2 regions of the Roseibium algae genome follow, and region 1 is predicted to be linked to the other one. Evidence: riboswitches for the same ligand, from Rfam matches in the RefSeq annotation. Region 1 holds a riboswitch; the other holds the start of a gene.
What was found. Region 1 has a riboswitch for S-adenosylmethionine ahead of V6575_RS05690 (hypothetical protein). Riboswitches for the same ligand answer to the same signal wherever they lie in the genome.
Positions count from the first base shown of each region.

Region 2: it holds a riboswitch for S-adenosylmethionine, as region 1 does, so the genes downstream of both, V6575_RS04620 (O-succinylhomoserine sulfhydrylase) here and V6575_RS05690 (hypothetical protein) in region 1, are expected to answer to the same signal.

Region 1 covers NZ_JBAKIA010000002.1:433,745-437,154, forward strand. The annotation lists gene V6575_RS05680 (SlyX family protein) at 1-82, shown strand, start outside; gene V6575_RS05685 (NADP-dependent oxidoreductase) at 144-1,145, shown strand; SAM-I-IV-variant riboswitch at 1,289-1,401, shown strand; gene V6575_RS05690 (hypothetical protein) at 1,467-1,775, shown strand; gene V6575_RS05695 (acyl-CoA thioesterase) at 1,827-2,183, opposite strand; gene V6575_RS05700 (Crp/Fnr family transcriptional regulator) at 2,372-3,061, opposite strand; gene V6575_RS05705 (ChbG/HpnK family deacetylase) at 3,331-3,410, opposite strand, start outside.
Region 2 covers NZ_JBAKIA010000002.1:206,031-209,440, forward strand. The annotation lists gene V6575_RS04605 (thermonuclease family protein) at 1-89, shown strand, start outside; gene V6575_RS04610 (YigZ family protein) at 43-591, opposite strand; gene V6575_RS04615 (2'-deoxycytidine 5'-triphosphate deaminase) at 598-1,698, opposite strand; SAM riboswitch at 1,817-1,896, shown strand; gene V6575_RS04620 (O-succinylhomoserine sulfhydrylase) at 1,938-3,137, shown strand; gene V6575_RS04625 (LysE family translocator) at 3,185-3,410, opposite strand, start outside.

The DNA.
Region 1 (3,410 bases):
GGCTGAAATGACGGATCAGGTGGAAGACCTGATTGAAAATGCCCAACCTGGCAACCCAAGCGAAAAGCCGCCGCATTATTGATCCGCAAGAGCTGCTCCCTTTCACTTTGGTTTAACTTCACACATTTCTCCCGGATACCATCATGAAGAATACCAACATCCTTCTGACATCACGTCCAACTGGTTTCCTTGGCGCCAATAATTTTGCGACCCAGACAGATGACCTACCCCCGCTTAGCGACGGGATGGCACGGGTTCGGGTTGTCTATGTCTCCCTGGATCCGGCAATGCGAGGCTGGGTATCGCCTGCGACAAACAGCTATTTGCCGCCTGCTCCACTCAACGAGACCATGCGGTCATTGGGTGTCGGCGTCATCTGTGAAAGCCGCTGCGCGCACTACACAGTTGGCGATTGGGTCTCCGGCTTCACCGGATGGACTGACTATCTCGACATTGAGCCTGGCAAATTAAGCATCGTGCCACAAACAGCATCCATGGAAGACTACATGGGCTTGTTTGGCCTTGCTGGTGCAACCGCCTATCATGGCCTCGTCAAGGTTGGCGAACCCAAAGCTGGCGAAACTCTCTGCGTGACAGGCGCTGCGGGTTCTGTCGGATCGATTGTCGGTCAGATTGGCAAGGCCCTTGGAATGCGCGTTGTCGGGATTGCTGGCACTCAAGAAAAATGCGACTGGCTTGTCAATGAGCTGGGGTTCGACGCTGCCCTGAACTACAAGACAGATGACCTTGACGCAGGCCTCAAATCCTTTGCCCCCGATGGCATCGACGTCCACTTTGAGAATGTCGGCGGCAAGCCCTTCATCGCGGGCCTGGACAACATGAAGGCTTTCGGTCGAATCGTTATGTGTGGGTTCATCTCGGTCTACAATGGCGATACTCCTGAAGAAATGCCTGACATGACTGCCGTTGTACGCCGACGCCTTACGCTAAAGGGCTTCGTCATGCCGGATCATTTCGACACCTTCCCCGAAATTTTCTCCGCTTTAGGAGCCATGTTCGCAAAAGGGCAGATCAAGTATCGGCTTGATATCGTCGATGGTTTGGAAAATGCCCCAGCTGCCCTGAATAAGCTCTTTGATGGCAGCAACAAGGGTAAGCTGGTGGTCAAGGTCTCGAACCCTTAAGGCACCCAAGTGTGGCAAGGCCCATTATGATCTGCAAGAGCGATTAGGGTTCGGCCCCTAATCTGCTTCTAGAAAGTCAGTTTTCCGCTTACTCGGCGCATGCGGCAAACACTTGCCTTGACTATTAAGACATGTCATAAGCCCGCCATCATCAAGAGAAGGGCTGGCGCCCTCGCCAACCTGCCTTACCGGGCAAGGTGGTCCCCGCCAGGGATGCGGTCGACTGACATCGAGAAGGACAACCTTCTTGATAAAATCGGCAACCAAGCGGTTTCAATTACCTTTCGCGCCAGTTCTCCTCGGGAAACCGATGGAGGATTTATGTCTAAGGACCTGTTTTCAAGCCAAACTGCCAAACTCGTGCAGCTGTCCAACGCGGTACTCGCCAATGCCTCACCCGTACGAGAAGATAAAAGCGCTTGGGAAGATGCTGCTGAAGATTGCGTTTTGACGCGGATCGACAGCATCCGGATTTTGGGTGGCCTGCCAACTCATCAACCAGCGCTGGAGAGGCCTGACAGGCTGTCCAGGCTGGAGGCGCTTCTGGCCTACTGGGCGAATGGCTGCCCATTCGTCGTGGATGAGCGCCTCTTCGCAGATATCCTTAAACGGCGCAGGCTGCTGCGCTGACCTTCGGTCTCACCGATACAGCCACAAGAGCCAGCCGCCACATTTCGCCAATCATTCAAAGGCGGGAGCATCCTTAGGCACCGGACACGGCTTGCCATTCTCGTCGACGCAGACCATCGTAAACATGGCTTGGGTGACCTTTTCCCGATGGCCATAGCGATGTCTGAGAACCCATGCCTCCAGTGTAATTTCCATGGAGGATCTGCCCACGCGGCCAACATGGCTATAAATACACAGCACATCACCGACATGAACCGGACGGATGAACTTCATCTTGTCAACGGCAATGGTCACGACACGGCCACCTGCCCTTTGTCCAGCAGCGATGCCACCGGCAAGATCCATCTGTGACAACACCCAACCACCGAAGATATCACCAGACGCATTGGTGTCGGCCGGCATTGCCATTGTGCGCAGGGTCAAATTACCCAATGGTTTTTCTTCACTCGTTGTTGTTTCTTGTTCCGCCAAGATCGAATCTCCCTACCTGTCTATCTAATTAGATAATAGACGAATTTCCTGAAAGTATTCTTTCATCGCATCGTTATCAGCAGAAACAGAAGAGCGGGAATTCGCGCAAGATCATCAGATTACCCTCAAAGGGTGGCTGCCTGTTTAAGCAGGTCTGGCTGCTCCAGGCAGTAGTAACCAGAGATACGACTGATCGTCCCGGCGCGCTTCCAGTCATTGAGAACCCGGCTGACATTCTCACGCGCAGCGCCTGCCATATTAGCGATATCAGCCTGACTTAGCTTATAATGGATAAGCACACGGCCATCTTCCAGCGGCTTGCCGAATGTCTCAGACAGCTGGAGCAAGGTTTGAGCAACACGTCCTGGAAGGGGCAAAAAGGATCGGGCTGCCAACACGTCATTCGCCTGGCGCAACCGCTTTCCAACAATGAACAGCATGTGCCGATAGACTGCCGGGTTTTCATCTGCAAACCGCTCAAAGGCAGCTTTCTCGATAAAGGCCAGATGAGCGGCTTTCAAGACACTCACAGTCGCAGATCTGGGCCGTCCATCCAGAAGAGCCAATTCACCGACCAAATCGCCTGGCCCCAGAACAGCAAGCAGCTGTTCATCCCCATCGACTGACATGATCGAAACCTTAAGCGATCCTTCAAGAACCCCGTAACATCCATTCCCCGGGTCGCCACTTTCAAACAGGATCGTCCCAGCAGAAATTTTCATCGGACGTGCAAGGGCGGCAAGCTTATCCGCCAAATCACTCGACAGCCCCTCTAGAGAAAAGCTGTTTTGAAGAAATTCATGAACTACGGCCAACGACTTGCCCTTCCGCGAGCATTTCCAGTTTAAGCAGATGAATTTGCTCTAGTAACCGTTTCCCAATTGGGAACTGGCCACCATCATCTCATTTGTGACCCAAATCACATGCATTTTAAAAAAGCAGACCTATATATATACAGATGGGAGCGGAACCCAAACCGCTCTCAGACCTCCCGAAAAACGGTTCCGCTCCCCGCAGGAACCGTTTTTTCGTTTAAAGCCCCATTGCAAAAACAAAGCAAGCAATCCACACCCAAGCCAGCACTCTAATTGAGAAAGACATTTGTCTCATCAAGTGTCCTGAAAAAGCGAAGGCTGGATAGAACTTCTTGTTGGCATTCACGGA
Region 2 (3,410 bases), 230 kb from region 1:
CAGACACCGACGTCACTCAGCCATCCAATTTTGGTGCTGATCCTATAGCTCCCGCAACGCGGCTTCAGGACCTTCCACCGTTAAGGTGACACCGCTCTCCGTGTAATTTCGTGCTGCAACGGACAGACCTAAAGCTGACACGCGCAGCTCTGCCTCAGCACTTTCAGGAAAACCAACCTCGATGACTTTGGAACCGCGCTTGACGAAAGGAATAAGCTGAGCCTTAGCAATTGCGTCAACAGCCGCTCCTGAATAGCCGCGAGCCAACCCACCCCCGCCAAGTTTTATGCCGCCGAAATAGCGCACGACAATAACGGCTGCCTCGATCAGCCTGTTGCCTTGCAAGACCTTGAGTGTCGGCATGCCGGACGTACCCGACGGCTCGCCGTCATCCTTGCCACTCTCCTCAACACGGTCATCTTCCAGCAAACGCCGATGTGCCGTAACAAAGTGATTGGCCTTGCGATGCTCCTTGCGCAGCACCTCCAACCGGCCCTCAAACTCAGCTATCGGTACAAGGTGAGCCAGAAACCGCGACTTGCGATCTTCAAGGACACCGCAGAATTCAGATTCGATGGTCTGGAAATCCATGAATGGTCAGGCTGGCGTCTTGAAGTGCTTCGACAACTTGAGAGCCTGCCCCTGATAGTTTGAACCTATGCCTTCGCCATAAAGCTGCTGCGGGCGCTCGGCCATGTTTTCATAGACCAATCGGCCAACCGTCTGGCCATGTTCCAAAATAAACGGCACGTCGTGAGAGCGGACTTCCAGCACCGCACGCGAACCTATGCCGCCGACACCAGCATGGCCGAACCCGGGATCAAAGAAACCCGCATAATGAACGCGGAACTCACCAACCAGCGCATCAAACGGCACCATTTCCGCAGCATAATCGGGCGGAACATGGACCGCCTCCTGGCTGACCAGAATATAAAATTCATTTGGATCAAGGATCAGTTCAGCAGCACCGCGACGATAAATTGGTTCCCAGAAATCGAGCGGCTCGTGCTCTCCAGGCTTATCAACATCAATGAGACCCGAGTGCTGTTTGGCACGGTAACCGACAAGCTTTCCATCGCCCTGCCCTTCCAGATCGATAGACAATTGCACACCGCCGCCGATCCGTTCATTTCCGCCACTCATCAGCGTGTGAGCCTTGTGAACCTTTTCAAGCTCAGCATCGCTCACGACAGACACCCCATTGCGGAACCTGATCTGGCTCAACCGAGACCCTGCGCGTGCAAGAATCGGAAATGTCAGCGGTGAAATTTCAGCATAGAGCGGCCCGCTGTAACCGGCTGGCACCGTGTCGAAAGCAAGCCCGTGATCTGTAATCACACGGGTAAACACATCAAGCCGCCCAGTCGAACTTTTGGGATTTGCCGTCGCCGATATATCGGCAGGCAATGCCAGGTTTTCCTGCAGAGGCACGATGTAAACGCAACCGGTCTCCAGCACGGCCCCTTCTGTAAGGTCAAAACGGTGCAGCTTGAGGCTTTCAAGCTTGTCCAGAACCGTGCTGTTTGGACCGGTCAGAAAGCTGGCGCGGACACGGTATGCTGAATGGCCAAGCCGCAGATCAAGACTTGCCGGCTGGATCTGCCCAGTCACCGGGGGCAGCTCAGAAAAGATCGTGCCCTCAGAGAACATCTGCTCAATTGTGTGCGCTGGCAAAATGCCTGTCGATGCTTGCGTCATATCCTGTACCGCGCCCTTAATCTCAAATGCTTTCCACGTGATTAGCGGATCGGACCTCACTCGCCAACCAGTTTCCGTCCGCAAATATTGACCGTTATAATATTTTGGCGTAATTAAACTGCGAACTCGTGGTGATTTGGGCCGGCCGGCTTGCAGCTACGTTAAACAAGTAGCTAAAAAGGCCGGGTTGCAAAACCCCGGCCAATGCTGGGGTTTTTTGCTATGTGGAGCACCATTCGATGACAGAAAAGAACAATTCTCGCAAGGCACGGCGACCGGCGACAGAGCTTGTCCATGGCGGCACCACACGGTCGCAGCACGGCGAGACATCGGAAGCCATGTTCCTCACCCAAGGCTTTGTTTACAGCAGTGCCGAGGCCGCTGAAGCACGGTTTAACGGCGAGGAGCCAGGCTTCGTCTATTCCCGCTACGCAAACCCGACCGTTGCCATGTTCGAAGACAGGATCAGGATCCTGGAAGGCGCCGAAGCCGCCCGTGCAACAGCCAGTGGCATGGCGGCCGTCAATCTGGCGCTGATGGCATCTGTCAAAGCTGGCGACCATGTGGTCGCGGCCAAGGCTCTGTTCGGGTCCTGCCGCTATATCGTTGAAACGCTGCTGCCACGCTTTGGCGTTGAATCCACTCTGGTTGACGGTACGGACCTCGATCAATGGAAGGCTGCGGTAAAGCCAAACACTGCCGCGCTGTTTTTGGAAAGCCCGACCAATCCAACACTGGAAATCATCGACATTGCCGCAGTTGCGGACATTGCACATTCCGTCGGCGCGCGCCTGATCGTTGATAATGTGTTTGCCACGCCGATGTTTCAGTCCCCTCTCTCGCTTGGTGCGGATGTGGTCATCTATTCAGCTACGAAGCATATCGATGGTCAGGGCCGTTGTCTGGGCGGCGTCGTGCTGTCAGATGAGGCTTGGATCGTTGATGAGGTCATGCCTTTCGTCAAGCACACCGGACCGCACATGAGCCCTTTCAGTGCCTGGGTGCTGCTCAAGGGTCTGGAGACTTTGCCCCTGCGTGTCGAACGTCAGACATCAAGCGCTGGCAAGATTGCAGATTTCCTGGCAGGCCAGAGCGCCGTGTCGCGTTTGATTTACCCAGGACGGGATGACCATCCGCAGGCCGAAATTGCCAAACGGCAAATGACCGGCGGTTCGACGATGCTCGCCTTTGAATTGGCTGGCGGCAAGGAAGCAGCCTTCCGGTTTGCCAATGCTTTGGAGATCATCCAGCTCTCCAACAACCTTGGCGATGCGAAAAGCCTGATCACCCACCCCGCCACCACGACGCATCAGTCTCTGGGCGAAGAAGCCCGCGCGGAGCTGGACATTTCCGACGGTCTTCTTCGGTTCTCGGTCGGCCTTGAAGACCCATTGGATCTTCTGGAAGATATTGAACAAGCGATGCAGGCGGTCTCCTAAAAAGCCATCAAATCGAGGGAGGTCAAGACGGCCTCCCTTTTTTCTTTCTATGCCAGCGACAGATAGCCAGCGGCTCCCAGAAGGGCTGTTCCCCCTGCCCTGTTCAGAACATTTGGATGTCGGCGCAAAAAGCCTAAAAACTGATTGGCAGTCAACGCATAGGTCATCACCAGAGTAAAATCCAGAATGGCCATGGTCGGGCACATCAGCGCAAGCTGTGACCAGATTGGCTCTGCCGGATCCAGGAACTGAGGAAAGAAGGCGGTGAAAAAC